Regions from separate parts of the Paenibacillus sp. FSL R5-0341 genome, predicted to be linked through region 1. Evidence: riboswitches for the same ligand, from Rfam matches in the RefSeq annotation. Region 1 holds a riboswitch; each other region holds the start of a gene.

Region 1 (10,311 bases):
ACTCCGTTTCATTGTTGCAGGGGCTTTGATGTTTGCATGGATGTGGATGAAGGGGAAGGTCAATATTTCCCTACTGTGGCGTAAAGAAATGCTCATTACAGGTGCAGGACTGACGTTTGGTACGTTTGCGACCTTATATTGGGCTGAACAATATGTGAGTTCGGGCGTTGGTGCAATTTTGTCAGCTACAGGTCCACTCATGATTATGCTGATGCAGACAGCTTTGTTGCGACAAAAAACATCTGCACGCATGATTACGGGATGTCTGATCGGTTTTGCGGGAGTTGTGCTTGTCGTTCTGCCGGGTGTGTCCATTGGTGGAAGTCCACTATGGCTATGGGGGTGTATTGCCGTTCTGGTGGGCGAACTGTGTTATTCGGCAGGGGCAATATACTCCAAGAAGGTTATTAATCAGTTCAAAGAAGCGAACCCTGTAGCAATCAACGCAGTACAGATGATGTATGGAGGACTGTTGTTAAGCTTGCTCTCAGCGGTTACAGAATCGTGGAATATGTCTGCTCTGGACTGGGTACCTGCTGTCTCGTCCGTAATTTATTTGACTGTCGTTGGCTCGATGGTGGGTCACAGCCTGTTCTACTGGATCATGTCTCGCACGAATCCGCTGTTCCCAGCGACCTGGCTGTACATCTCCCCGCCGATAGCGGTTGGTCTGGGTGCCATTGTCTATAATGAACATGTCAGTTGGATTACGTGGATTGGTGTAGCCTTGGTCGTTACAGGTCTCTTGGCGATGAATGAGAAAGTGATGGATTGGTTAAAACGAGGTGGGCGCACAAATCCGTTGGTTCAGACTTCCAAAACTGTGGTAAAATAGGTTGCATGTAATTCCGAACGGGAATGAGGAAGAAACCATGGATAACAGACAAAAACTTGGAGCAATATTGTTGTTTGCAGGTATTCTACTGTATGGTGCAATTCATATTGCGAGCGTTATACACATGCCAAGCGTGATGGTTTGGTCTGATACGTGGGGGCAGTATTTTGCAGCCGTATCTGAGACACATGGCTGGGTTGGTTATGTCCTGGCCATCCTATTATTTATCGTGGGGGCTTTGCTGTTGTTGACTGTTTTCGTTTCTGAACTTCCTAAGAGTACGATGATACAGGATATCAGGGAACGTGATCAGGAATTCGAAGAGAAGTACAGGAATGGAAGGCACTAGGCGAATGTGATTGCAAAATAGTATCGGGTGGCATATTGATCGGTCTAATTATAATAACAGCCCTGCACAGCGAGCTATCGCTGACAGGGCTGTTTGTGTTGTCATAATACATGTATAAAAGTAAATACTTCGCTTGAACCTTACTCTGCGTTCAATACAAACTTCTCGATAACCTCTTTTACGCCATCTTCGTTATTGCTTGCCGTAATGTAATCAGCCAGCTCTTTAAGAGCAGGGATGGCGTTACCCATTGCTACACCAAGTCCTGCAACTTCCAACATCTCATGGTCATTCCAAGAGTCGCCAATGGCAATGCACTCGCTCAATTGGTGACCAAAGTGGTCTGCGAGGAAGGTAAGAGCATGGCCTTTAGTTCCCTCATTGTGCATGATCTCGAGGAAGTAAGGTTTGGACTTCGTGATATGCACTTGTGGTCCAAGCAACTCACGCAGGTCAACAGCAACCTTATCCAAGTAATCCGGCTCATCGATGATCAGCAGCTTCGGTGTTTTTTGTTCAATGACTTTGATGAAATCAGATTCGATGTAATATTGTGTGCCGTTCAATTTGGCATAATCATGCAGTTTGTCGTTTTCTTCACGAGCATACAGCTTGTCATCAATGTACGTTTGAAGGTGAAGATTATTTTCCAGGCAATAATCGTACAGTTTGCGGGAAGCCTCCTGTGGAACGTAGCGCTCGTAGAGAACTTTTTCGTCCAGTAAGTTCTTCACCAATGCGCCTTGATACGTAATGATTGGCACGTTAAGTCCGGTCTGACGAGCAAGCGCTTGTGCGGAAGCATAAGCACGGCCAGTCGCCAGCGTTACAGTTACACCATGGGCAACCGCTTGTTCCAGCGCAGTTTGCGTGGCAGGGGTTACTTCCTTGTTGTCGTTGATCAGAGTGTCATCAATATCGATTGCGATTAATTTGTAGGTCATGTAAGTTTCTCTCCTTTTTATCTGTATCTATTCGGGTCTTAATCTATATAAATTCAACTTTACTCCTCCAGGAAAACAAGGCCGATAAAGTCTTCCAGCTCAAGGTTGCCAAAGTAGTGTTTTATATCCAGGCCCTCAAGCGCAGTACGCACCTCAGATTCCTCATAACGCTTGCCACGCAGCATATCTTCGATATCCGCCACATCGCCTACGCCGAAAAAGTCACCGAAGATTTTGATATCTTCAATTCGTCCATCTTTGATGTTCATGCGCAGGTCAATAATGCCGACAGGGAATTTGCGGGTATGCTTCACATTGCTTTCCGGAGACAGACCATAGTTCCAGTCCCAGTTGCTATAGCGCTCGGCAGAGATTTCCTTGATCTTGTCCCAGTCTTTCTCTGTGAGTGTATATTGCGGGACGTCTTGCGGCTCCATCCGGAAAATGTGACGCAACAGCTCATCGCGGAACTGTTCAATCGTCAGGTTACTGTCAATCAGGTCACGAATGTTGGCGACCCTGCTGCGGACAGATTTGGTACTCTTGGATTTGAATTTCTCGGGATTTACGTTCAGGGATGCTTGAACATGATCCAGATTCAGGTTAAACATCAATGTGCCGTGACTGAACATGCGACCGCGCGTGGAGAACTGGGCATTGCCCGAAATTTTCTTTTCTCCTACTTGCAGATCGTTACGCCCGGTTAGCTCGGCATTGACCCCAAGTTCCTGCAAGGCTTCAACCACAGGCTGGGTGAACTTGCGGAAGTTGTGGAAGGATTGACCGTCATCGGCTGTAATAAAACTGAAATTCAGGTTGCCGAGGTCGTGATATACCGCTCCGCCTCCCGAAAGACGACGGACAACCTGTACACCGTTATCCTGCACATATTCGATGTTGATCTCTTCAATGGTATTTTGGTGCTTTCCGATAATAATGGACGGGCGATTGATGTAGAACAGTAGATAACTGTCATCCTCCATCGGCAGATGCTTCAGAATATACTCCTCAATCGCGAGGTTTACAGACGGATCTGTAATGCCCTGGTTATCAACAAACAGCATGGTCATTCCTCCATTAATGTATGTGAGGGATCAAGATCCCTTATGTAGTGAACCTTGTAAAACAAACGAAACCGAAATTCCTCTTCTATTGTAAACGAATTGTGGTTGGGACACAAAGGAATTAGAAGGGGTACCGAAGGGTCGCCACGAACGAGCAACATGTAGCCTGGCAAAAAGACTTGTAAAACGGGATTGACCCGTACCTCCCACGCCATCCATAATAAAAAGGACATGTAGAAAGGGTGACGGAAGTATGACCGGTTACATTGAAGTTTTCGGACATGGCGGTGACGTGGAGACGGCCGCATCCCGGTTTGGAGGGAACGCTGCGGATTTCCTCGATTATAGCGCAAACATCAATCCGTTGGGCCCGCCAAAGGTAGTGTTGGAGGCTTTGGAGCAAGGATTGCAGTCGGTTCTTCGTTATCCTGATCCGGGCCATCGAGGGTTCAAATCAGTACTCAGTGAACGTTTGGGTGTGCCACAGGACCGTATTTCGGTAGGCAATGGCGCTGCTGAAAGCATGGCGTTGATCTTGCTCGGACTTGCTCCGCAGAAGGTCGGCACAGTGGAACCTGGATTTTCAGAATATCGTTCTTTAGCGCGACAATTCGGTGCGGAAGTCCAGCATGTGGAGGGACGAGAGGAGCTGGAGTGGCGTGCTGAACCTGAGGACATTGAACGACTGATGGAACAGGTAGACCTGCTGTTTCTTGGTCAGCCCAACAATCCAAATGGCGTACAGTATTCGGTGGAGATATTGCATCGTCTGGCTCGTAAAGCAGAGAAAACAGGTACTATCCTGGTCATCGATGAGGCATTTATGGATTTCATACCTGAATCAAGACAACATTCTCTTGCACCCAGACTGGAGGAATATCCACAGGTGATCATCATTCGATCAATGACGAAGTTTTACGCAATTCCGGGTCTGCGTCTGGGGTATGCCTTGGGACGTCCGGAATGGATTCGTGCGATGACGGAGAAACAGGTAACCTGGAGTGTGAATGGACTGGCGTTGATTGCAGGTGAAGCCTGTCTACGCAGCGGAGAACGGTTCGAACAGGACACACTGGCACAGATCGCACGGGAACGCGCGCGTTTAAAGGCAGGCTTGGAGTCGTATGGTTGTGTGGTAACACCGGGGGAAGCGAATTTTATTTTGGTGCGCCTACCAGAACCTTGGACTGCGGCATCCATGCAGGCAGCCCTGGGCGAGCGTGGCATTCTAATCCGTAGCTGTGCGATGTATCCGGGACTTGGTGAACGACATGTACGTTTGGCAGTAAAGGACGCAGAGGCCAACGAGTGCTTACTCGAAGCGCTAGGAAGTGTAATGGGGCGGCCAGACCACAAGCGACACATGATCGGAGCAGGGGGAACATGCGATGACACTGCCGTTTTATAATTACTACAAGAATGCAGAGGCAGACGAGAATGAATATCGTTCCTCTTCGTGGCCTGGGCTGAAGATTACTGCACACGGTCAATATATCAGAGCTGTGAGTCCTGCTGCTGCAAGTGCACTTTCCAGTGCGGTATATGGCGGCGGGATGCTTGAACTGGATCGGATATTTAACATCTATGTGGACCGACATTATCGCTGTGATGATCCTCCTCGTGATATCGAACGTTCTCTGCATGAATGGAAGGAGCAGCTTGATCAATGTGCGGGACTGTTGACTGCGGTTCGACTGGAGCATACTTCCATTCAGGAATACACAAGTGAGGCATTCGGAATTCTGTGTTGTACAACAGCCGGGGTGTCCAATGCTGCGCGGGCAGGTTCCGCAAGAACCGTATTTGATACGGAGGGAAATGAGGCTGTTGCCGTAGAGCTTTTAAAATCTACAACTCAATCTCACTTTACGAAGCCCTATGTCCCGGGCACGATTAATGTCATGTTATGGTTCAACGGACGAATGACATCGGGAGCAATGGTGAATGCAATCCAGACTGCGGTGGAAGCCAAAGCGGCGGCGCTGGCTGATTTCGGTGTTGCGGACTCGGAGAATGGACTGCTGGCCACAGGGACGACAACGGATGCTATTGTACTTGCGTTGAGTCAGGTGCACGAGCACAAGCCGCTAATTGCTTATGCGGGAACGGCTACAGTCATTGGTGCGGCTATCGGCAGGTTGGTGTATGACACGATCATGGAAAGCCTGCAAGCGGGACAGCAGTGGAAAGAGAGGAACAGGGTGTAATGACATTTCAGATAGGGCAACTGGCCTCCTGGCCATTCTGGACGGGAATGGCAGGTGCCTGGATTATTATAGGGGCATACATACTTGATCGATGCATCGGTGATCCACGCTGGATTCCTCATCCCGTGATTGGCATGGGGAAGGCAATCTCTGCGCTAGAGCGTAGCATTCGTTCCCGTGTGAGCACGGATTCCGGGCTGAAGAGGGCTGGTCTATTATTTCCGCTGCTGATTGCGGGTGGGGCGTTTGTAATTACCTGGGCATTCGTATATGTGCTGGGTCTCATTCATCCGGTCGTAGCAATAGTGGCTGAAGTGGTGCTTATTGCGACTACCATTGCTTCCAAAGGGTTGAAGGATGCAGGCATGGAGGTGTATCACCATCTGGTTCAGAAAGATTGGCCTGCTGCAAGAGGTTCACTTGGCATGATTGTTGGACGTGACACAGCTCATCTGGATGAACCGGAGGTCGTGCGAGGAACGGTGGAGACGGTAGCGGAGAATATTGTGGATGCCATCGTATCCCCTTTGTTCTATGCGTTAATAGGTGGCGCACCACTTGCGATGGCATATCGTGCGGTGAATACATTGGATTCAATGGTTGGTTATAAAAATGAGAAGTACATGCATCTCGGCTGGGCTTCCGCCCGTCTGGACGATTGGGCTAACTGGATTCCCGCACGGCTCACCGCCATCCTGCTGATCTTGGGTGCATGGGTCATGAAACTGGATGCCAAAGGCGCAGCACGTATGGTGACCCGAGATGCCAGATTGCATCCAAGTCCGAATAGTGGTTTTCCCGAATCGGCGGTGGCCGGAGCACTGGGGATCAGACTTGGTGGACACAATGTGTACCATGGCGTAGCTTCTTTTCGTGCCTATATGGGTGAGGCAACACGTCCGATGGCAGCAGAGGATATTGTGCGAACGACACGTCTCATGTTCTGGTCAGCGGGTTCTTTTGTAATCCTGTGTACACTGGTAACGCTCGGAATATGGCTCGCTGGAGGTACATTGTTATGGAAGTAACTGCAGGGCAGAATGGATCACAGCAACGAAATATTCTGTTTATACGTCATGGCACAACCGCATGGAATGTGGAAAAAAAATATCTGGGGCATACCGATATCGCTTTGCTGCCGGATGCAGAAAGAGAACTGGCTTCACTACGCGAGCAATTGAGCAACGTCTCGTGGGACTTGATATATTGCAGTGATCTGCTCCGTTGTCAGCAGACCCTGGCAATGATCGGGCCCCATTTATTAGGCCATGTGAAGCTGGAACCACGTCTGCGAGAGGTTGATTTTGGTCAATGGGAAGGATTAACGTACGATCAACTCAAGGACAACCAACAGTACCGGGACTGGATCGATGCTCCGCAGGACGTCACCCCGCCCGAGGGGGAGTCATGGCAGTCATTCACTGCACGAATCGATTTATTTCTACAAGAGTGCATAGGGTCGAATTGTCCGTCCATGCCCTCTCCTGACTCAGGCGTGCCCACCATTATTGTGGTCACCCACGGCGGTGTAATCCGGTATGCATTATCCCGTCTCATTGCCAATCTGGAATTCTGGGATACGCAGGTGATTCCGGGGCAAGCGATACAGGTGCGGCTGGAACAACATAGAGATCAGTGGGTTGGCACGAGGGTGGATTTTCCGTGAATCGGGTTGTAAGGATGTGCAATATAACCTATAATCACAACAGAAGTGTGACAGCACTGTAGTTTCGTGTGACAGGCAATAATGTCTGAACATGAATGCAGATGGCTCACTTGAATGGGTTAATTCATATCAGCGACCAAGGGTCCCGCGTGCATGCAGTAATGGTTCATGGCTATATCCAGTCATGGATGGCATACGGGTGAAATAGGGAAGCCGGTGCAAGTCCGGCACGGTCCCGCCACTGTAAATCAGGAACAATTCCTGTAAGTCAGGTTACCTGCCCTGGACGTTCAAACCGGTGTTCCTTCGAGGAAAGGACAGCGTTTCGGGCAGTTCTATGTGCATGCACAACAATATGTTGAACATGTACAGATCGCCATATGCGAGACGTCATCCCTGATCCTGACGTAAGGATTAGGGATTTTTTATTGTTCATATAAGATGAACCAGACATTTACACGTTAACGAAGAGTGCAGAACCGATCTGAAGAAACGGAGTGTTCGCTTAAAGCTTTCTACAAGAAAGATACATCGGAAGATGGTACTGCAATCGGAGTGGACCTGTGTGAAATGATGGGTTTAACTTGTACAGGAACACCAAGGCATTGGTAGTAAAAGCTCGAGCACGATGCAAGAAAATAGTACAAATAGAGAAGGGGAGAATAACAGAATGAATTTCAAGAATTGGAAAAGCGTAGCGTCCCTGCTGAGTGCAGCGGCACTCGCACTGGCTTTGGCCGGATGTGGCAATGCAACAACGAACGAGGGCACAGGTACTTCACAGCAACCGGCACAGGAGCAGTCCCAAGGCCAGGCGCAGACGGATCTCAAAACACAATATCCACTTACCGTTACCGATGCAACGGGTGAGTCCTTTACATTTGAAAAGGCACCAGCCAAAATCGTATCCGTGTCTCCAGCTGAGACCGAAACACTATTCGCACTTGGCTTGGACGAGCAGATTGTAGGGGTATCCGACTATGATGATTATCCTGAAGCGGCAACAACCAAAGCGAAAATGGGTGGCATAACGAAGCCGAACGAAGAGTCTATCATTGCGGCTGAAGCTGATATTGTATTCACAGGTATCTCCATGAGCGAAGATGCAGTGAAGAAACTGCGTGAACTGGGCATTACCATTTTCAAAACGGATCCAAAATCCATCGACGATGTGATGAACAATATTGAAACATTCGGTAAAATCACGGATCATCAAGAAAAAGCTCAGGAGATCATCACACAGATGAAACAGGATGTGACAGATGTAACTGAAGCAGTGAAGGCAGTTAAACCGGAAGAGAAGAAAAATGTATACGTTGAATTCTCCCCAGGCTGGACTGTGGGTAAAGGCGAATTTATGGATGAACTCATTACTGTAGCCGGTGGTAGCAATATTGCTTCGGACAAAGAGGGCTGGTATGAAATTAATGAAGAGAACGTAATTGCCTCCAACCCGGATGTGATTCTGTATGCCAACGATGTCATTGATGAAAACTCCAAAACACTGGATCAGATCATTAAAGCTCGCAGTGGCTGGGATCAAATCACGGCTGTGAAGAACGATGCAGTCATCGGCCTAGATGCCAATCTGCTCAGCCGTCCAGGCCCACGTGTAACCGAAGGTCTGAAAGAAGTAGCCAAAGCGATCTATCCTGACCTGTTCCAATGAGTAAAAAACTGGCCGTGTACGCATCGGCAGGGATCGCGCTGCTTGTGTTAACCGTGCTCATCTGCACGGGCATCGGTTCGGTTTCCTTGCCTATTCGTGACATTGCAGGTATTCTGCTTCATCACTTGCCATGGATCGGAGACTGGATCACGCCCGACTGGAGTGCAGCAGCTGAACAGATTATCTGGAAAGTCAGATTCCCACGTGTACTGCTTGCTGTGCTCGTGGGGGCATCGCTGGCGATTGCTGGTGCGGGATTCCAGGGGGTTCTTCGGAACCCGCTGGCAGACCCGTTCACTCTGGGCGTATCATCCGGTGCTTCGGTGGGTGCAGCCTTTTTGATTTTCTTCGGATTGCAGTATGCACTGATCGGAATCTGGACGTTGCCACTGGTAGCTTTTTTGACGGGCGTACTAACATTATGGTTTGTTATGTCCCTGGCTCGTGAAGGGCGCAAAATACCAACACACAGTCTGATTCTGGCTGGTGTAGTGATGCAAAGTTTCTTGGGAGCGGTGGTTTCCTTCCTGTCGACCATGTCGAAACAGACCATTAATGAAATTATATACTGGACGATGGGAAGTCTGGCTCTGCGTGGGTGGTCGTATACGGCCATCCTTTTCCCGTATTTTCTGTTAGGGCTGATCTTTCTCTGGAGCCGTGCACGTTCCTTGAATGTACTTGCGCTGGGAGAACGTCAAGCTGCGCATATCGGGGTTGGCGTCGATCGTTTGAAGTTGTCCGTGCTTGCTGTGGGAACACTTCTTACCGCAGGAGCAGTCTCTGTATCCGGTGTTATTGGCTTCGTTGGATTGGTGATTCCGCATATGCTTCGGCTGCTTGTGGGGCCTGACTATCGATTGCTGGTGCCTTTATCCGCCATTGGTGGCGCCATCTTCATGGTATGGGCAGACACGATTGCCCGATCCTTACTGGCGCCGACCGAAATTCCCCTTGGTGTGGTGACGGCCTTTGTAGGTGCACCATTCTTCGCTTACCTGTTACACCGGAACAAAAAACTGCAGAAGGGGATGATGCCATGAGTATGAATTCGGACGAACCGCTATTCGCAGTTACCGGGGCAGGTAAAATGTATGGCAGTCATCAAGCCCTGGATGCGGTGACCTGGCAGGTTACGGAGGGGGACTGGTGGGGTGTCGTTGGTCCAAATGGCAGTGGCAAGTCTACCCTGCTCCAGCTCCTTGCTGGAACGGAGCAGTCAAGCGCAGGCAGTATACGTATGGATGGCCGGGATATCGCCTCATACAGTCGGAAAGATCTATCACGCATGATTGCTGTGTTACAACAGGATGGCCTGCCTGCAATTTCTTATCCTGTGAGGGATGTCGTGGAGATGGGACGTTATCCATACCAGAATTGGCTTGGGCGAGAATCAGCAGATGGAGCGGCTGTAGTTGATCGTGTACTGGAAGAATTGGGATTGACCGATATGGCTGAAAGGCCTTTGGATGCACTTAGTGGAGGACAGCGTCAGCGGGTGGCACTCGCCAAGGTCATGGCACAGGAACCACGGTTATTATTGCTGGATGAACCCACTACGTTTCTGGATATCAAAT
Region 2 (10,311 bases), 2.1 Mb from region 1:
TACGTTGATTCAGCCCCATGCACAGGCCATCTTTTATGCGGAACAGCACGCTTACCTCTCGTATGTACCAGTCGTTTTGGTGATGCTTGTATCCATGTGGATGATCAGCCGGGTTCAGCGGAGATTTCCGAACCAGGATCTGTTTGAAGCGTTAGTTGAGAGGTTCCCCTTGTTGGGAAGGCTCGCAGGCGTAATGTACATTCTGTTTTTTTTCTTCGTATTTGCAAGAGATATCCGATTAATTGGTGATTACGTCAGCATAACGTTGCTGGAAACGACACCGATTTCAATTGTGGTATTGTCACTTATGATTATGGCGGTATTTATCGTCAGAGGTGGGCTTGGCTCGTTGATCGGAATGGCAGAACTGTATGTTACCCTGTTCCTGTTGAATTCTGTAATTGTGCCTTTCATGCTGATTCAGCAGGTGAATATGGATAATCTGATGCCCTACTTTCATGTCGATCCCGCGGGTGTGGGAAAAGGGAGCTGGTACATATTTTCTTTTTATGGAGAGATGATCGCATTGCCTTTCGTCGTCAAGGGCAGTGATTTTCGCTTCAAACCTGTGTTCTGGGGGATGATTATTTCCGGATTGCTGATGATTCTGATTATGGTGGAAACCATCACGTCGATTGGTGTGCCTATCGCCTCCAGACTGGTATACCCTTCGTATGAACTGGCAAGGCAGTTGCAAATCAGTGACTTTCTGGACCGGTTTGACCTGGCGCTGGCAGCGGCAACCTTGCCTACCATGATTACGAAAATTGCATTTGATCTGTATTTTGTCTGCTGGGGATTGAAGCGGATGATCCCGAACGTATCGGGAAAGGTCATGACAGGCCCAGTCGCGCTGGTGGGTTTTGTCTGTGCCTTCTGGTTTTTCAGAAACGCAATTCAGCTCTATCGATTTACTCGGGAATGGACATGGATCGCCATTGTATTTGAAGTGATGTTCCCTCTCGTGCTGTTTCTTTTCCTTCGTCCTCGCAAAAAGAAGGCACAAGAATCGAAAGATTCCATGAAGGATGTAGAGAAAGGACGGAAGGATTCTCACGGTGGAGAACTCCAGCCTTCCTGATACATTCCATCAAAAATCGTTATAGATGAACGGGCAAAAAGAGAGGAAGTGCAGTTTCCCTTCACAGAAGTACCCTGTATACTGTAGTCAGACTGAGATGAACATTCGGCTGAACTAACGGGGGGAACATGAATGGCTCAACATTTGGCAGGTGTACGTGTAGCATTGACAGGACCACGAAAATCGAAAGAAATGTCCTTACTGGTTGAAAAAATGGGTGGAATCCCGCTTGTGCGACCGGCACAGGGAACGGTATTTCTGGATGACCGGAATATCAGGGACGGGCTGGTATCCTGGATCTCGGACCCGCCGGACTGGGCGGTATTGACCACGGGCATGGGATTGGACGCTTTGTTTGAGATGGCCGAGGATATGGAAGTGGCGGGAAAATTACTGGATGCATTGTCGGAATCCCCGATTGCAGCCAGAGGGTACAAGACGGTAAATGCACTCAGAAAGCGCAAGTTAACGCCGCTGGTACGAGATGATGATGGTAGTACGGACGGGCTCATTCGTGAATTCGCATCCCATGATCTTAAAGGAAAAAAGGTTATGTTGCAGCTTCACGGGGAGACAGCTCCCAAGCTTGTAGCCTGGTTGGAAGAACAAGGGGCAATTGTTCGTCAAGTGCTGCCTTATCGCCATGTACCGCCGGAAGAGGCAGAGCTGGAACTGCTTTTAAATGAGATTATACAGCGTGAGGTTGATGCGGTTGCCTTCACGAGTGGACCGCAGGTCCGGTTTCTGACTGAATATGCAGCATCGCAGGACAAGCTTGAACCGATGCTCGCAGCCTTCAGACAAGGTGTAATCCCTGCCTCTGTAGGGAAAGTCACAGCAAACTCCATGCGTGAAGAGGGCATTGAGGCGCTGGTCATTCCAGAGGAAGAGAAGATGGGCGCACTCATCGTTGAACTCGGACGTTACTTTGCGGCGGGGCATGCGGACAAAGTTCGTGGCCTGCAATAACAGTTGATCAATATGTATTAACGTGTATTCAATCCTAAGGTAGTTGGATGATTTAAAACGAATCGTATATGCATAGCTTACTCCTGGTTCTGATCCGATTTCTGGATCAGGACTTTTTTCTGTTTTGTCTGAAAATAGAAGAATGGACAAGTATCACAAGCATGGACATTATTTCCTGAGCGGTGTTATTATGAAAACAATATTGAATGAAAACAAGCAAGGTGCTCTTGCGTGCAGCAAGAGGTAACAGGGAATCGGGTGAAAGTCCCGAGCGGTCCCGCCACTGTAATGGTGAAGCCCTTTTTGATCCAAGTCACTCGCAAAAAGCCGGGGAAGACAGAAAAGGAAGCTGATGATCCAAAGCCAGGAGACCTACCTTGCATGTGTCACCGAACCCTTCGCGGAAAGGAATGGTGTACGAAGAATCAGGAATTGGGCGAACAAGCAGTTCGCCCGGCTGGCCCCTTTGGGCCACATAGTCACAGGAATACCCTTTGGGAGTCTGGGACTGTGTTCTTGAGTGTACGTACATGCGTATCCCATCCGTTATAAGGATGGGATTTTTTTGTTTTTTTAGATAAATGTACATCCTTGCGAAACCCAACCATATGTCGGGAAATTGCAGGTAGAGGAATAGATTAGTTTGATCATGCAGTTGGTTTAGAAGAGCTGGGTTCGATGATTTGCGTTGACAGGACGACGAATTGAACACGCTTTACAGTTAGGGAGAAGGTCGGCATAGCCGCCCTTCTTCACTGTTTAATCCGTAGGACAAGTGTGATGGAGGAGGAGAAGCAATGCAAGGTCAAGGCAAGCTGCTGATTATCGGGTTCGGTCCGGGAGCGATGGAACATATCACGAAGCGGGCACTCGAGGCACTTCAGGAGAGCGAGGTTATTATCGGATACAACACTTATGTGGATCTTATCCGACCTCTGTTGAACGGGCAAGCGATTGTACGCACAGGCATGACGGAGGAAGTAAGCCGCGCACAAGAAGCGGTCAGACAGGCGGAGATGGGCAAAATTGTTGCCGTAATCTCCAGTGGTGACGCAGGCGTCTATGGTATGGCAGGTTTGGTATACGAGGTGCTGATGGAGCAAGGCTGGAAGCCGGATACCGGTGTTGCCGTTGAGGTCATTCCGGGTGTGTCGGCCATTCAATCTTGTGCTTCACTGTTGGGTGCCCCGGTCATGCATGATGCATGTACGATCAGCCTCAGTGATCACCTCACGCCGTGGGAGACCATTATTCGCCGGGTCGAAGCCGCAGCGTCCGCTGATTTTGTCATTGCTCTGTACAATCCACGCAGTGGACGGCGTACACGTCAGATCGTGGAGACGCAGGAAATGATTCTGCGTTATCGTGACCCACAGACCCCGGTAGGTCTGGTGAAAAGTGCATATCGTGAGCGTCAGGACGTTGTCATGACCACACTCGAGGATATGCTGAATCATGATATCGGCATGCTGACGACGGTGATTATCGGCAACTCCTCGACCATGATGTACGAAGGACTCATGGTCACACCGCGCGGGTATCAGCGGAAATACACGCTGAACACCGCGGAACAGTCGCTCAGACCTCATGAGCGACTGCGCACGGAAGCCGAGCCATGGTCGCTCGGCGCAAGGGAAGCCCGCGCTGCCGCCTCCGGCGAGGCAGCGGGCGAGAGCGCGGCCAGCGATGCATTGGCCGCGCAGCCACAGGCGGAGCCAGCCCTGCGCGGCGCAAGCGCCGGAGCGGGTATGGCTCCGCAAGGGCAGCCGCCCGCTGGCGCCGGGGCTGCTGCCGCTACGCCTGCGGCAAGCCCGGCGAGCAGCGCTGGCACCGCCGTGCTTGCCGGCGAGCGACCTGCGCCCGTTGCGGCAGAGGCCGCTCCGGGCCGAGTCGCGGAAGCGCCACGCGCCGGCGCAGCTGCGCTCGCCGCTGAGGCGTTGACGCGGCTCGCGGCAGGCGGAGCGCTCGCGGGCGAATCGGCGAGCCGCTGGCTGGATACAGCAGCGCCGAGCCGAACGGCAAGTGCGCAGCAGGCCGCGACCGCAACGGCGGTACGCACTGCGCCCGAGCCTGGGCGCAAGGCGCCGCTGTTCGAAGTCGGCGTGTCGCCCGGCGTGGGCAACAAAAAATTCACCGCCACCCAGATGGCGCTGCTGGCGCAGTGTGCAAGTGAAGACGGCGAACTGGAATACACGCCAGAGCACCAGATTATTTTGAGAGTGCCGACGTTTGAACCGGACTCGTTGGTTGAAGAGCTGCGTGCAGCGAATTTTATCGTTGTGCCGATCGGCGATGTCATCAAGGTGAAGGCCTGTGACTTCTGCAACATGGAGAAGGACGATGCTGTCCCGATGGCTAACCATTTACAGGCTGTAATAGGTGGATTGGGTGCACCCAAAGAAACGAGTGTGGCATTGAATGGTTGCGGTATGGCATGTTACGGGGCAGTGCTGGAGGATATCGGCATCGTGTATCGCAAAGGTGCATATGACCTGTTCCTCGGGGGCAAGAAGTTCGGACGTAATGCTCACCCTGCCCAGCCCGTAGCGGAGGGAATTCCGGGTGACCAGATTGGTGGGATTGTGGAAAGGATTGTAGCCGATTACAAGGAAAAAGGCCATCCGAACGAGCGATTCCACAAATTCTTCAAACGAGTCGGTGTAATTCAGGGCTTCCGCCATGTGGATGCACCGGTCACGGTGGAAGTAAACCCGATATGTGGTGACTAATTCCTTACTAAATCCTGACTAAGCCTTGATTAAGTCCTTGACTGAATCGCTTCCTTTGGGAAGACGTGATGGTGTAACTTGTCAGGCGTATCTAATAATTTGCAATATTCGCTGAATTTCAGCTGACATAGATGGATTGATTATTACGAGTAATGTAGCGAATGGATGGAATGATTGGTTTGATTTCGTTTTTGCCGGATGAACTGGAGTGCCGAATGAATATGAAAAGTCTGATCTGCGGGTCAGACGGGGGAGGAATAACAAAAGATGGATGCAATATTGTTGGTGGGACACGGGAGTCGAGATCCTGAGGGGAACCGGGAACTGAAGGAATTTGCAAATGAGGTAGCAGCAAAGGCACCGGAAAATACGCTGGTGGAGACCTGTTTTCTGGAGTTAACGAGACCAAGTATTGCTGAAGGCGTTACCGCTTGTGTGGATCGAGGGGCAACACGTGTCGTGTTGGTGCCGATCATTTTGTTTGCTGCCGGTCATGCCAAGATTGATATTCCTAACGCTATTGACCGTGCGAAGGCACGTTATCCACAGGTGGAATTTGTATATGGTCGCCCCATTGGTGTTCATGAGAAAGTCGTTCAAATCATGCAGACCCGTCTGCAAGAAGCTCAACCTGTACTTGTGGCATCCCAAGGCGGAACAGCGGTAGCGGCTCCACCTGCTCCGGTGACGGATGAAGAGACCGCAGTACTGGTGCTTGGACGGGGAAGCAGTGACCCGGATGCCAACAGTGACTTTTTCAAAATGACCCGGATGTTATGGGAGAAACTGCCGTACAAGTGGACGGAAAGCAGCTTTATTGGCGTAACTCAGCCCTCATTCCCGGATGGATTAGAGCGCTGTCTCTTGCTAGGTGCGAAGAAAATCATCATTATGCCTTATTTCCTGTTCACAGGTGTACTGATCAAGCGCATTGATGAAATGACCGCAGAATTTGCAGCAGCACATCCAGACATTCAGGTCGAGGTTGGCGGATACTTTGGATTTCACCCGAAACTGGTTGAACTCGTACTGGAGCGGGCCCATGAGGGGTTATACGGACGTGTAACAGCCAACTGTGACAACTGCCAATTCAGACTGGAAGCAGCCAAACACCATCACCACCATCATGATCACGACCATGGGCATGACCACGATCATCACCATGACCACGATCATCACCATGATCACGACCACGACCACGACCATGATCACGATCATGGACATGAGCACAGTCACGATCACCATCATGAACACAGCCATGTGCACCATCACGATCATTCGGATCATGATCATTCGCATCGTCATGACGAGCATGACCATCAGCACGTACATGCACATGAAGACCACTCGCATAAGCATGATCACGATCATGAGCATAAACAGACTGCCGTCGATCGTGAAGCATCACTCGATTATCATCATGATCACGATGGAGAGTTGCATCATACTCATCACGAGCATGAAGGAAATGCACAAGAAGATGCTTCTCCCGATCAGGCTGAGATTGCAGCAACTTCAGAGCAGGTGAATCGTCCATGATCTTCATGTTGTGTGGTACAAGTGATGCACGGGAACTGGCTCTACAGATTCAGCAGCAAGGTGCAGACGTGCTGACTTCTGTTGTAACCGACAGTGCGGCGAATAGCCTGACAGAAGCCGGATTACCTGTTCGGACAGGCCGTTTGACTGTGGAAGCCATGGTGGAGCTGGTGCGTGAAAAAGGTAGCCGTGCCATTGTGGATGCAAGTCATCCGTTTGCTGAAGAAGCACATGCCAATGCGATGGAAGCAGCCAAACAGGCAGGCATTCCATACATTCGTTATGAGCGCACGGGTTTGGCATACGATGATCATGCGTTGCTTCATGTCGTATCTTCCTATGATGAAGCGGCACTGAAGGCCAAAGAACTGAAGGGCTCAGTCATGCTGACGACAGGTAGCAAAACGTTGCAGATCTTCACCAAGCATCTGCTCGGTGATCCGGACATTCGTCTCGTAGCTCGCATGCTTCCACGTCTCGACAATATGGAGAAATGCGGTGAGCTTGGCGTGGAACAGCGCAATATTATTGCGATGCAGGGACCTTTTTCCCGTGAAATGAATGAAGCCTTGTACAAGCACTATGCGACGACCGTAATGGTTACCAAGGAGAGCGGCAAGACCGGAGCAGTGGATGAGAAAATCCAATCTGCACTGGAGCTGGGCATTCATGTCGTACTGATTTCACGTCCTGAGGCTGAATTTGGGACAGTGTTTGATCATTTTGAAGGTGTCCTGGATGAGTTGAAGCGCGTATTGGTGCAGTAGAACACCCCAATAGTCTTAATTTGAATAACGAATATTTGAATGACACCACTACTTGAAGGAGTGAAATGCACATGGATTTCAAAACGGAATTTAAACCGTTGACCGTACAACCACAGGAGATTGAGGGCAAAAGCTTTGAGATGATCACGGAGGAACTGGGTGAGCATCCTTTTACGGATGAGCAATATCCCGTGGTACAACGTGTCATCCACGCCTCGGCTGACTTCGAACTGGGCCGTAGCATGGTGTTCCACCCGGATGCCATTCAAGCAGGAATTGCAGCACTTCGCGCCGGGCAATCCGTCATCGCTGACGTACAGATGATTCAAGCTGGCGTGAGCAAGGATCGCATTCGCGGCTTTGGCGGAGATGTGCACGTACATATTTCCGACCCCGACGTGATGGAGGAAGCCAAACGCTTGAACACCACTCGGGCAATCATCTCGACACGCAAAGCAAACCAACTATACGAAGGCGGAATCTACGCCATTGGTAATGCCCCAACAGCACTGCTGGAGCTGATCCGTCTGGTCAAAGAAGGCGAAGCCAAACCTGGCCTGATCATCGGTATGCCGGTCGGATTCGTATCTGCAGCCGAGTCCAAAGACGAGCTACGCAAACTCGACATCCCGTTTATCACCAACATCGGCCGCAAAGGCGGAAGCACCATCGTCGTAGCTGCCTTGAACGCCATCTCCCTGATGGCTGTTAAAGCGTAGTTGTTTAGATAAACGATCACTGGTTAGTAAAGGCAATCGTGACGCAAACGAGCCGTTAACGAATTTCAGGAAACTATAACGAACTTTAACGAACCTTACAGGCCTTATATTGCCGATTATCATCCGTTTCATATTTTAACGAACCTAAGTAACGTTATTCCGCTGAAAGACACATAAAGTGGTGAAAACAACGTCTTTTTGATGAAATAACGCCACTACGATTCGTTACCATTTTCGTTAGTGGAATTTGACCCCAATAGCGTCTCCTCAGTTCGTTAAAAATAGTAGATGTCATCAAAAGACATCCATTCATAGTGGCATGACTGAAACGGATTTTATGGGTAAGCTCGTTTCGCCGCGTATTAGGTGTTTAAATTCCCAAGCATCACCCACTCGCATAAATGAGTAGCAGAAGTACAAGTGCAAAACTGCGTAACTACATTCCATGCCAAGTCCTACTGGCATGGAATGATCAGTTACCCAAGATAACCTCAGGACATAGTTTAGTCCAAGAGGTGGCACTAGCCATTGATGCGCACTGACGCCAAGAGTTCGAGTGAAGCCATGTAGATAATCAACCGAATGCTAAACAGTCACAAAACTGCGTAACTACATTCCAAGCCAAGTCCTACTGGCATGGAATGATCAGTTACCCAAAATAAACCTCAGGGCATTGTTTAGCCCAAGATGTGGCACTTCGCACTGTGCCAGGTGGATGCAGAAGCAGGTAGCAGCGAGGGGACAACCGTGATCATAAAAATGATCCGCCCCGGAGTGGTCCACCAAAGGCGGAAGTCTACACAAGCGCAACACCGTGTAACTACATTCCAAGCCAAGTCCTACTGGCATGGAATGATCAGTTACCCAAGATTACCTCAGGGCATTGTTTAGCCCAAGAGGTGGCATTTCGCACTGTGCCAAGTGGATGCAGAAGCAGGTAGCAGCGAAGGGGACGGAATCGATTCTGAAGAAGCGGAGCGGTCGCTTTTGTCTCCGGATTTCTCCCTTTACAAAAGGGAATCAAAGAAATCTGGAGACAACAGCGATCATAAGAACGATCCGTCCCCGTAGCGGCCACCTAAGCTCCCAAAGCCATCACCCACACACGCAGCGTAATGCCACCTCATTTAAACTAGCTAATTAAAGGACGGGAGGTTCAAACCCCATGATAGGCGGCAATACACCAGACCCCGACAAACCAATGCGTTCCGGCTTCACCACAGGAGCATGCGCCACAGCCGTTGCCAAGGGAGCAACGCAGCTCCTGTTAACAGGTGTTACGCCGGCACAGGCCGTGGTTTCATTGCCCGCGGGCTTTGACCACTCGTTCGAACTGATCGAGCAGGAACTGACCGATGGCGTAGCGACCTGTGCCACGATCAAAGACGCCGGGGATGACCCGGACGCCACGCATCGGGCGAAGATCATCGCACATGTGTCCTGGCGGGACGAGCCGGGGATGGAGCTGGATGGAGGTATCGGCGTTGGCCGGGTCACGAAGCCCGGACTTCCCGTGCCTGTAGGCGAAGCGGCAATTAATCCCGTTCCGCGCCGAATGATTACCGAGGCCGTCACCCAGGTGCTTGCCGAACATGGCACAGCCAGAGGAGTGCGGGTTGTGATTAGCGTCCCGGATGGCGAAGAAATCGCCAAGAAGACCCTGAATTCCCGGCTCGGCATTCTGGGCGGCATCTCCATTTTAGGTACACGCGGCGTGGTCGTTCCGTTCTCTACCTCTGCCTACAGAGCGAGTGTGGTACAGGCGATCTCGGTTGCTCAGGCATCCGGCTGTGAGCATATTGTGCTGACCACGGGCGGCAGTAGTGAGAAATACGCGATGAAAATGATGCCCGAGCTGCCAGAGGAAGCCTTTATTCAAATGGGAGACTTTGTCGGCTTTGCGATTAAACACGGTAAACGACTGGGGATGAAACGCATTAGTCTGGTCGGGATGCCTGGCAAATTTGCCAAAGTAGCTCAAGGCGTCATGATGGTGCACTCCAAGAGTGCGCCGGTGGATTTTGGATTTCTTGCGTCCGTGGCCCGCGAGACCGGAGCCGAAGATGAACTGGCGCAAGCGATCGAGGAAGCCAACACGGCGACTCAGGTGGCAGATATGATGACTGAGGCCGGGTACTTGCCCTATTTTGAAAAGTTATGTACATATGCTTGCCAGCACTGTTTGGAACATGCGGGAGGCGGCATAACGGTGGAAGTGGTATTGGTAACGATGAAAGGAATGGAACTGGGGAGGGCGGAAATCAGTGAACTCGAAGACAGCAACTGGAGCAAAGAATCGTAAAATCCGCATTATCGGCGTGGGTGAAGAAGGCGCGGCAGGATTGACAACGGATAGCCTGAATCTCATTCAGGAGGCAGATGTACTCGTGAGCGGAGAGCGCCAGCTGCAATATTTCCCGGCATTTGCGGGTGAGAAGTTAGCGATTAAGAGCGGTTTAAGCGATCTGGTTGTGAAAATAAAAGCGTTACAGGCCACACACAACGTT
Region 3 (10,311 bases), 1.3 Mb from region 1:
GGCTTCATCGAACAGGATGATGTCTGGCTCTACTCCAATCGCACGAGCAATAACTGCTCTCTGCTGCTCTCCCCCGCTCAGTTCATGCGGATATTTATCCGCCGTAGCGGCAGACAATCCTACCCTTCCCAACAGCCTGAGCACTTCCTGCTCCGCTTGCTGGCCTTTCATTATTTTATAATTAATGAGTGGCTCCCGGATAAAAGCTCCAATCTTCATTCGCGGATTAAAGATAGCCGAAGGCTCCTGGAATACCATCTGGATCTGTTTTCGTTGCTGCCGTAGCGCCTTTCCGTTCAATCGGGTAATATCCTGCTGACGATATCGAATCTGTCCTGAAGTTAATCGCTCCAAATGGGTTACACATCTAGCCAGTGTGCTCTTCCCGCTCCCACTCTCCCCGACAATCCCCAGACATTCTCCCGGATACAGCTCCAAATGAACAGCTTTCAGTGCATCAACTGTCCTGTGCCCCTTTAACTCGTAGGTTTTGCACAGGTTTCTCAGTTCCAGAATCGGTAACTCCTCATGAGCCATGAACATTTCCCTCCAATTCAGGTACAGCACTAAGTAGCTTGCGAGTATACTCATGCCGAGGATCGGATATGACGCGGAAAGTATCTTCCATTTCAACCAATGTACCACCCCACATGACACCAATTCGGTCAGCCATATGAGCTGCAACGGCAATGTTATGCGTGACGATGATCATGCCTGTCCCTTGACGGGAGCGAAGCTCGCTCAATCGATTCATTACTTCATTTTGTGTCGTCACATCCAATGCACTTGTCGGCTCATCTGCAAGTAAGAGTTCAGGTTCCATCGTAACCGCCATAGCAATTGCCGTGCGTTGTTTCATGCCCCCACTAAGCTGCGAGGGATATGCACACATAATTCGTTCCGGATCATGCAATCCCATGTCCGAGAGCATATTTACGGCCATGATTCGAGCAGCTTTTCTGGACAAGGTGAAATGAGTACGAATTGCTTCGATATACTGACTGCCGATGCTGCGAATCGGATTAAGGTACGAACCACTGTCCTGAAACACCATGGCGATCCGCTTCCCGCGCACTCCAGCCCAATCCAATCGCGAGTCACGTAGAAGCATTTTTTCCTGAAATGAGATCTCTCCTCCGGTGTACCGACCACCTTCTGGTAACAGGCCAAGCAAGGCCCGAATCAGGGTCGACTTTCCACTCCCACTTTCACCTACAATTCCGATAATCTCCCCCTTATTCATGGAGAAGGACAATTCCTGTAGAGCCAGAGAATCACCCTTGTAGGTTACGGAAAGGTTATTGACACTAAGCAGCGGCTTCATTACTGCCCAACCTTAATATTACGATCCAACAGATAAAAGTCGATGGGATACATCGTCGCACCTTGCACGGTACTTTTACTCACAATATTAATCGGGGTATAGGTCAAAAACATATAGGCTGCATCATCCAGAATCATCTGCTGAGCCTCTGCTGCGAGAGCATACCTTTTCTCCACATCAAACTCGGAGTGAAGACGAGTAATGACTTCATCGAGCTTCGGATTGCTATATCCGCCCACATTCCATTCCGCACCCGTCATAAAGTAGAAATCCAAAATATATTGCGGGTCACCCGTGATGCCTGTATTGATACTTGTTAAAGCAAGATCGTAATTTCCGCTCTTCTGATGATCGGTTAGATCCTCATAAGAGGTCATCTCCAATTGAACACCGATCTCCTTAAGCTGGGACTGCATCGCAGCAGCCACAATTGAATCGGACTCGTAAGCGGAGTTGAGAATCAGTTGTAGCGTCAGCTTCTTGGCATCTTTTTCACGAATGCCATCGCCATCTGCATCCTTGAATCCAGCCCCATCCAGCAGCTGTTTAGCTTTCTCGGGTTCGTAATCATATCCTTTGATCTTGTCATAGCCAAAAGGCAGAGCTGAGGTGAATGGTCCTTTGGCTGCCTGACCGCCCACCAGCGTATTTGCGTACATCTCCCGATCAATACCATAAGAGATCGCCCTGCGAACCTCCGGGTCACTCAGCAGTGGATTGGTCGTGTTGAACCATACGAACTGGGTGCGCAGGCTTGGAATTTCATCAATGGTATATTGACTCTTGTCCTGGAATAATGCCAGACTGCTGCGTCCCACGTTACTTGCTACATCAATCTCACCAGATTGCAGAGCAAGAGCACGTGTGCTGTCATCCTTGATGTATTTCAACGTCAATGTGTCGACATCTGCCGCACCGCCCCAATACCCGTCATACTTTTTCACCTGGATCTCCTGATCCGGCGTATATCCTGTCACCATAAATGGTCCAGTAGCAATCGGCTCGCTCTTGAATTTGAATGTATCTGCGCTAGTATCCACGATGATAAACAGCGGCTCGGCAATATTGCCAAGCAAGGATGCGTAAGGCTCTGTCGTCTTGATCGTCAGATCTTGTCCTTCAGCAGTCATCGACGCAACTGGCACAGTTGCTTTACCTCTTTCATTTAACTCAATGGAGCGTTCGATCGATTTTTTCACCGCGTCGGCGGTTACTTTGTTTCCGTTATGGAAAGTTACACCCTCTCGAATATGAAAATGCCATGTCGTATCATCCACACGTTCCCAGGTATCTGCAATTTTAGGAACCAGCTTCATATTCTCTTCAAACTGAATCAGTGTCTCACCAATCGCTGCACGCGTAAGTGTCCAGCCGTTCCATTCTTCTGCCGGGTCCAGGTTGCTGCCAAGCCAGAACAGGGCCACATTCAGATGCGTTGGTGCACTTGTCGTACCATTGTCCGTAGCCGCCGACTTCTCCGTTGCATCCGACGAGGTCGATGGATTATTGGTAGTACCACAAGCTGCAAGCAAGAACACAACGAACATGGATACGATGGTGAGCAGGATTGATTTTTGTAAATTCCTCTTCATTCTGGTTCCTCCAGTTAAGCTGTATTTTTCTTGGGATCAAGTACATCTCGCAGGCTGTCTCCCAGTAAATTAAAAATAATGACAGTGCTAAATATCGCCAGGCCCGGATAAATCAACAACCACGGCGCAGTCTGCAAATATCTTCTGCCTTCATTTAACATGGCCCCCCACTCGGGGTTCGGTGGCTGCGCGCCAAGCCCGAGAAACGACAACCCCGAGATGGACAGCATCATCCCCCCCACATCCATCATCGCCATGACGATGAGTGGAGACATCATATTAGGCAGGATCGTCCTGCCGATGATCTGGATCTTACGTGCTCCGCTGAAAGCAGCGGCAGCGACATATTCCTTTTGCTGAAGGGAAATCACCAGGCTTCTGGCCATCCGTGCATATTTCGCCCACCAGACAACCGACAGTGCCAGCACCGTATTGAACAATCCCGGTCCAAGCATGCCTACCACAGCGATCGCAAAAATAAGGCCGGGAAACGCCATTAATGTATCAGACAGCCGCATAAGCACCGTATCCGTCAGACCCCGCGCAAATCCGGCGATGACCCCAATTGCTACACCTAGTACGAACACAATACCAATCATCATAAAGGTTAGCAGCAACGAGGTTCGTGCCCCGTACAGAAGACGTGACAATACACAGCGGCCAAGCTGATCGGTTCCAAGGGGATATTCGGCGTCGGATGGCTGCAACACTTTGGCAAAGTTCGTTGCTAGTGGATCGTGTGGTGCAAGTAGCGGTGCAACCATGGCGAGAATTATCCAGAAGACGGTTAGAGACAGCAGGAATGTGAACCAACGATTTTGCAGTAATACAAGTCTGAAGGCTCTCATCTATACATCCACATCCAGTCGGATTCGAGGATCACGAAGATGTGTCCATACGTCAACCAGCAGATTCAGCGTGACATATATGATCGCCATCCAGATGACATACCCCTGAATCAGAGGATAATCCCTTGTAAAAATGGCATCCACCGCCATCTGGCCAACACCCGGCCACACAAATAAACTTTCCACAATGGCTGCACCACCTAACAAGGCACCTGTCGTCATGCCCATAAGGGTAACGATCGGCAGCAGAGCATTAGGGAGAATATGACGTAAAATAATGATCGACTCCTTCACACCTCTGGATCTTGCTCCGATCACATAGTTCTGGCTTGTCTCCTCAAGCAGGACCGTACGAATCTGTCTGCTGTACTGGGCAACAAGTGGAATCGCAAGTGTACATGCGGGCAGAATCAGACTGTTCCAGCCGGCATTGCCCATCACTGGCAGCAGCTTTAGCTGTACACCGAAGACCAACATGAGCAACATACCCAACCAGAAGCTGGGCATCGATAATCCGGCAAAGGAGAACAAACGAATGACATAATCAAGCCATTTGTTGCGATAGACAGCCGACAGCATTCCCAGTGGAAAGGAGACCAGAATAACCAGAAGCATGGCGCTTCCTGTCAGCCAAAGCGTTGCCGGGAGCCGTGCCATGAGCACATCCAGTACTGGACGATTGTATTTATATGACGTACCGAAGTCTCCGGTCACCACCTGTCCCAGCCATGTCCCATATCGATAGAGAAAGGGTTGGTCCAATCCAAGCTCTGACCTCACCTGCCTGACCAGCTCATCCGATGGCGTTACACCTGTAGACATGAGCATAAGTCTGGCTGGATCTCCAGGAGACAGGTAGGTTAGCAGGAATGTCAGGAACGTGATGCCGAACAATACGGCTACCAGTTGTACTAATCGTTTAACGATATATCTGCTCAAGTGCTCAAACGCCCTTCCCCAAAACTTTATGTATGTGCCATGATGTTCTCCTACATATCAAAAAAAGCGTCCCTCTCCGTGTTACTGGATGAGGACGCCTTAAATAAACAGATTTTCAGAAAAAATCATGCTCTCTAAACACCTTCCTATCTCCCGTAGGGTACTACTGTGTTTGTTAAACCTGGCAGGTCTCCTGGCTCCAGAATCATCGTCACTTGCAGCTCCTTCCCGGCTTAAACCAGTGGATTTATCGCTACCTGACTCCTCTGTTACAGTGGCGGGACCGCGCCGGTATCACACCGGACTTCCCTATTAAGCTTCCACCCTGACGGGCAAAGCACCAAGTTCCACATATTCAATTACACTTCTGTATCAGTATAGCGGGACAACGATTAATGATCAAAACTTTTCTTTTAAATTTGAAACACTAGATGCGGCTAATCTCGATTTCTCGAACCCTTTGGAGATACACCGGTCACTCGCTTAAACATCTTCGAAAACAATAATGGGTCCGTATAGCCAACTGAATGTGCCACTTCACTGACCGACAGCCCTGGATTTTGTAGAAGTTCAGCAGCTCGATTCATGCGGTACTCCAGGAAAAAGGACTGTAGCGACATGCCATAGCGCTCCTTAAACAACCCCGATAGATACGTGCGATCCAGCCCCACAGCTTGTGCAATATCCAGAATGGAGGTTCGCTGGCTGTACCTGTTCTCCATAAACTGAACTGCCTGTCGGATGTACGTCTCTTTGCTCGAAAGGAGCTGTCCTATTTCCTCCTCCACAGGAGAAGAGGAGATTAATTCTGCCATCAAGCGGTACAAGAGACTCTGGTTCATCACATCACCTCCCGGACGTGTAGAAGCCTGAACCATTTCCGTATACAAGTGTTCCATCGTATTCGTATCATGGGCATCATACACTGGTCGCTCTGGACTTAACTGGGCACGTTGCATGAATGCTTTGGCTTGTACGCCCTTGAATCCAAACCACGAATACGTCCAGGGCTCCTGCGGATCTGCCTCATAATGAATAAGTGTATCTGGAAGAATCACAAAGCCCTGTCCCCGATTCAGCTTGTACTCCCGATCCCCCATGTACACGGTGCCCCGTCCTTCATGGATGTAGTGCACAATGTAAGAATCACGTACACCCGGTCCCCAATAATGCGCAGGATCACATGCCTCCCACCCGAAAAACAACAAAATCAATTCCATCTGTGTCCAGCCGGCGGGAACCACATTCATCTCAATGCGACTCACTTTTTCGCCCTCCCTCCTTATTTCCTTTTGCAGATCAACATTTATATACCTAATTAAATTATAACAGCTAAAGTCAATAAATATTAGTTGAAAACGGAAACAAAAATGGGATTATGCCATGTTTGAAAGGGGTTGAGCCATAGTTATATGTGCCGAATCGGCCTATAGTTGGGGTACAACATTTTTCAGGGAGGCTGAACTTAAGATGAACAAAATTACGTTTCTCGGTGCAGGAAGCACCGTCTTTGTTAAAAATGTATTGGGTGATGTCATGATGACTGAAGCACTGCAGGATTTTGAGCTGGCATTGTTTGATATCGATGCTGAACGTTTGAGCGACTCAGAGCGATTGCTGACCAGTCTGGCCCGTTCGATTGGAAGTCGTTGTGTCATTAACGTATATCATGATCGCAAAGAAGCGCTGCGTGGAGCCAAATATGTCATCAACGCCATTCAGGTCGGTGGATATGATCCATGTACCATTACGGACTTCGAGATTCCGAAAAAATACGGACTACGTCAAACGATTGCAGATACACTCGGCATCGGTGGAATTTTCCGTAATCTGCGTACGATTCCGGTCATGCTGGATTTTGCCCGGGATATGCAAGAAGTATGTCCGGATGCCTGGTTCCTGAACTATACCAACCCGATGGCTGTGCTTACCAACGTCATGAACGTGCATGGTGGGATCAAAACCGTAGGATTGTGTCATAGTGTACAGGTATGTGTGCCGCATATGTTCGATGCACTGGGGATCGATCAGACAGGCGTCGTAGCCAAAATTGCAGGCATCAACCACATGGCGTGGCTGCTCGAAGTTACAAAAGACGGGCAGGATCTGTACCCCGAGATTAAACGTTTGGCGAAAGAAAAACAGAAGGAACAGCATGACGACATGGTTCGTTTTGAGCTGATGCAGCGTTTTGGCTATTATGTAACGGAATCCTCCGAGCACAATGCCGAGTACCACCCTTATTTCATCAAACGGAATTACCCGGAGCTAATCGAACGCTTCAACATTCCACTGGATGAGTATCCACGCCGGTGTGTGAACCAGATTGAAGGCTGGAAAGAGATGCGTACCAAGCTGTTTGCCAGCGAAAATATTGAACATACCCGTAGCCGGGAATACGCGTCGCATATTATGGAGGCTATGGAGACGAACCAACCTTACAAAATTGGCGGTAACGTCATGAACAACGGATTGATTACGAATCTGCCGCGCGAGGCATGTGTCGAGGTACCTTGTCTGGTGGATGGATCAGGGATCAGCCCTACGTACATTGGTGACCTGCCTCCACAACTCGCGGCATTGAACCGGACCAACATCAACACTCAACTCCTGACGATTGAAGCGGCAATTACCGGCAAAAAAGAACATATCTATCACGCCGCCATGCTTGATCCACACACGGCTGCCGAACTGTCTATCGATGACATCGTAGCGATGTGTGATGAGTTGATTGAAGCTCACGGCGACTGGTTGCCAAAATACACGTCATAATAAAAAAGCACCGTTTCCTTTACTGCTAAAGGGGACGGTGTTTTGTTCGTTCCGTAGCGCTCACCCACTAAAGCGTGCATCGCATTCATTTGATAAGAAACGCCCCGCTCCCTTGAACCTTATTCGGCAGAAAGCAAGAAGCGATAACCAATACCAGGCTCCGTCTGAATATATCGGGGATTTGTCGGATCTTCATTTAATTTTTTACGCAGATGGCCCACATATACCCGCAGATAGTGACTGTCAGACTCATGATGATGCCCTCCCCATACTTGCTGCAAAAGCTGACGCTGGGTGATGATCTTCCCCGCATTCGAGGCGAGCACCTTCAGCATCTCATATTCGGTTGGGGTTAATTTGACCAAAGTACCCTCCAGTTCAACTTGCCTTTGGGCCAGATCAACCGTAAGTGATCCGAAGCGCAGTATCGGCTCATCCGTCGTTTTGGCTACATGACGCAGCGCCACCCGAATACGTGCAACCAATTCACCCATTCCGAATGGTTTGGTCACATAATCATCTGCACCACCATCCAGCGCGGCAATTTTGTCTCCCTCCTGATCCTTCGCTGTCAGCACGATTATCGGCACTTGTGACCATTCGCGAATCCGGCGAAGTACTTCCATGCCAGACATGCCCGGCAAACCAAGATCAAGGATGATCAGATCCGGATGTACAATACTGGCCTGAATGACGCCCTCTTCGCCATCCCCACACTCGTGGAGTTCGAATTGGTGCGCCTGTAGGGTGACCTTGAGCAATTTGCGAATTTGCGGCTCATCATCGATCACCAATATGCGAGCCCCTAGTGGTCCGTTCATGTTATTCTTCAACCTCTCCTTGTTCTGAATAGGGAAACCGCAATCCGTGAGCCTCCATGGGGATATTTATGCGCATTCTCGTTCCCCCGCCCGGATTCGGCTCTGCCACAATGGTACCTCCGTGGACCTCCACAATACCTTTGCAGATCGCCAGACCAAGCCCCGTTCCTGTAACATGCTGAGTGGACTCCGAGCGATAGAACTTATCGAATATACGTGTTCTTTCCGCTTCCGGTATACCAATGCCTTGATCAGCTACCCAGATCATCAATTGACTTAGGCTCTTATCACTCGTCACCGTGATGACAATTCGGCTCTCATCAGGCGAATATTTGATGGCGTTGCTGATGATATTGACCAGCACCTGCTCCAGCAATACTTCATCTCCGTAAATGAAGGCAGGGTCATCAGGCAGTTCAACTTGAATGTTGCGATGCGGACTGAATCCCCGAACTTGTGTCAGTACAACGCTAATGATGTCTCCCACGTCACACCATTTCCGGTTCAGTTGCAGCATGCCGCTCTCCAGCCGAACCATACCCAGCAGATTCGTGACGAGACGATTCATACGCAAGGCTCCATCCCGAATGTTGCCCGTTAATTCTCTCCGATCCTCGGGTGTAAAAAGCGCATCGTTCTCCAACAATCCCGTAGCCGAGCCGATAATCGCGGTTAGGGGCGTACGCAACTCATGAGAGACAGAGTCCAGCAGCGCTGTACGTATGCGCTCCGATTCAGCAGTGATCTGCGCCAAACGGGCCTCTTCCGCCAGCTTCACTCGGGCAATGGCACCTGCGGCGAGACCTCCGCATGCTTCCAGTAGACGAAGCTGTTCTTGCTGCTCATGAACTTCGCCAGCGTCCATGCTCACGGCGAGCACGCCATGAATCTGCTCCTCTGTGCGTAACGGCACGTAAAGTCCGGGAGATTCCCGTAAAGTCGATGATCCCTTACCAGCGATCTGTCCGTGGTGATACACCCATTTGGCAATGGCAATCTCCGACTCCCCATCTCCCCAGCCATCCTTTTCCCCTTCTGATGTGGATGCAGGGGAGCTTGTAACCAGCAGATCCACCTGCCCATCCGGAAGATACACAGCTGCTGGTTTGCCCAAGGTGAGCGAAACCTGGGTTGCAATGTTAACCAGTAAGGTATTCAGATCTGTAATGGCTGTCATCTGACGACTCAATGCGTACAGGGAGTTCGTCGTGGCCTCGCGTGCTTTAACCATCTCCAGTTGTTGTCGCAACCGACCTGCAAGACTCGCTGTCAAGATGGCCACCGCAAGATACACGACAAAGGAGATGAGATATCTCAAGTCCTCAACCGTAAAGCTCAAATATGGCGGTACAAAAAAGAAGTCAAACATAATGACGCTAAAACTCGCGGCATATACAGCTGGCCCCATTCCCCAATACACGGCACTCACCAGTACGGGAAACAGATATATAAGCGCTACATTAACCAGATCACCACTCATGCCGATGGCATGAAGCAGCAAGGTTAACAGCGTCACCCCAAGGGTCACCCATACATATGCCGGAACCCGTTTCCCATGGGATGGCAGTGTTTCTTTTTTTATTCGTTCAGACAATATCCATTCACATCCCGCTCAATTCATAATCGTAATCTGCAACGATCAATACATCCAGATGCCGCGACAAGCGTACAAGTCGGTTGACCACCGAGCCTGAGCCGCGGTAACCATTCAGCCACCACACCCGTCTTGCCTGCCCCACCACCAGCTGGGTTGCTCGCGCCTCCGATGCTTTTCTTGCCAATATCCCAGGTACATCCCGCAGCTTTGGACTGTGGTGGATGTGAAATTGACCGCCAAGCCGAATCGTCAGCTGTTCCAAGGCTTCCAGATGGCACTTCACTTCGTCACTCATGGACTCACCGATGTGGATATGGTGTACATGCCAGATGGCTTTGAGACGATAAGCCATGCGGAATCCGCGCCGGATCAGCCGCTCGGCATGATGGTCACTGCTTACACATACGAAGACGGCTTC

Evidence for each region. A riboswitch is a leader RNA that binds a small molecule or an ion and turns the genes downstream of it on or off. The one in region 1 is predicted to bind cobalamin.
Region 2: it holds a riboswitch for cobalamin, as region 1 does, so the genes downstream of both, cobJ (precorrin-3B C(17)-methyltransferase) here and MKX75_RS07080 (ABC transporter substrate-binding protein) in region 1, are expected to answer to the same signal.
Region 3: it holds a riboswitch for cobalamin, as region 1 does, so the genes downstream of both, nikB (nickel ABC transporter permease) here and MKX75_RS07080 (ABC transporter substrate-binding protein) in region 1, are expected to answer to the same signal.

The regions. Positions count from the first base shown of each region.
Region 1 is NZ_CP150241.1:1,584,555-1,594,865, forward strand. Features, by position in the region: gene MKX75_RS07040 (EamA family transporter) at 1-835, shown strand, start outside; gene MKX75_RS07045 (hypothetical protein) at 873-1,184, shown strand; gene MKX75_RS07050 (Cof-type HAD-IIB family hydrolase) at 1,325-2,128, opposite strand; gene MKX75_RS07055 (lipoate--protein ligase) at 2,188-3,192, opposite strand; gene cobD (threonine-phosphate decarboxylase CobD) at 3,446-4,600, shown strand; gene MKX75_RS07065 (adenosylcobinamide amidohydrolase) at 4,581-5,399, shown strand; gene cbiB (adenosylcobinamide-phosphate synthase CbiB) at 5,447-6,427, shown strand; gene MKX75_RS07075 (histidine phosphatase family protein) at 6,418-7,065, shown strand; cobalamin riboswitch at 7,218-7,365, shown strand; gene MKX75_RS07080 (ABC transporter substrate-binding protein) at 7,736-8,734, shown strand; gene MKX75_RS07085 (iron chelate uptake ABC transporter family permease subunit) at 8,731-9,777, shown strand; gene MKX75_RS07090 (ABC transporter ATP-binding protein) at 9,825-10,311, shown strand, end outside.
Region 2 is NZ_CP150241.1:6,032,400-6,042,710, reverse strand. Features, by position in the region: gene MKX75_RS27115 (endospore germination permease) at 1-1,081, shown strand, start outside; gene MKX75_RS27110 (uroporphyrinogen-III synthase) at 1,214-2,050, shown strand; cobalamin riboswitch at 2,253-2,445, shown strand; gene cobJ (precorrin-3B C(17)-methyltransferase) at 2,848-4,779, shown strand; gene MKX75_RS27100 (sirohydrochlorin chelatase) at 5,047-6,318, shown strand; gene cobK (precorrin-6A reductase) at 6,315-7,085, shown strand; gene MKX75_RS27090 (precorrin-8X methylmutase) at 7,157-7,804, shown strand; gene MKX75_RS27085 (cobalt-precorrin-5B (C(1))-methyltransferase) at 8,970-10,106, shown strand; gene cbiE (precorrin-6y C5,15-methyltransferase (decarboxylating) subunit CbiE) at 10,069-10,311, shown strand, end outside.
Region 3 is NZ_CP150241.1:276,104-286,414, reverse strand. Features, by position in the region: gene MKX75_RS01330 (dipeptide/oligopeptide/nickel ABC transporter ATP-binding protein) at 1-537, opposite strand, end outside; gene MKX75_RS01325 (ABC transporter ATP-binding protein) at 527-1,324, opposite strand; gene MKX75_RS01320 (ABC transporter substrate-binding protein) at 1,324-2,916, opposite strand; gene nikC (nickel transporter permease) at 2,931-3,764, opposite strand; gene nikB (nickel ABC transporter permease) at 3,765-4,703, opposite strand; cobalamin riboswitch at 4,869-5,063, opposite strand; gene MKX75_RS01305 (AraC family transcriptional regulator) at 5,141-5,968, opposite strand; gene MKX75_RS01300 (alpha-glucosidase/alpha-galactosidase) at 6,174-7,475, shown strand; gene MKX75_RS01295 (response regulator) at 7,595-8,296, opposite strand; gene MKX75_RS01290 (ATP-binding protein) at 8,298-9,890, opposite strand; gene MKX75_RS01285 (histidine kinase) at 9,898-10,311, opposite strand, start outside.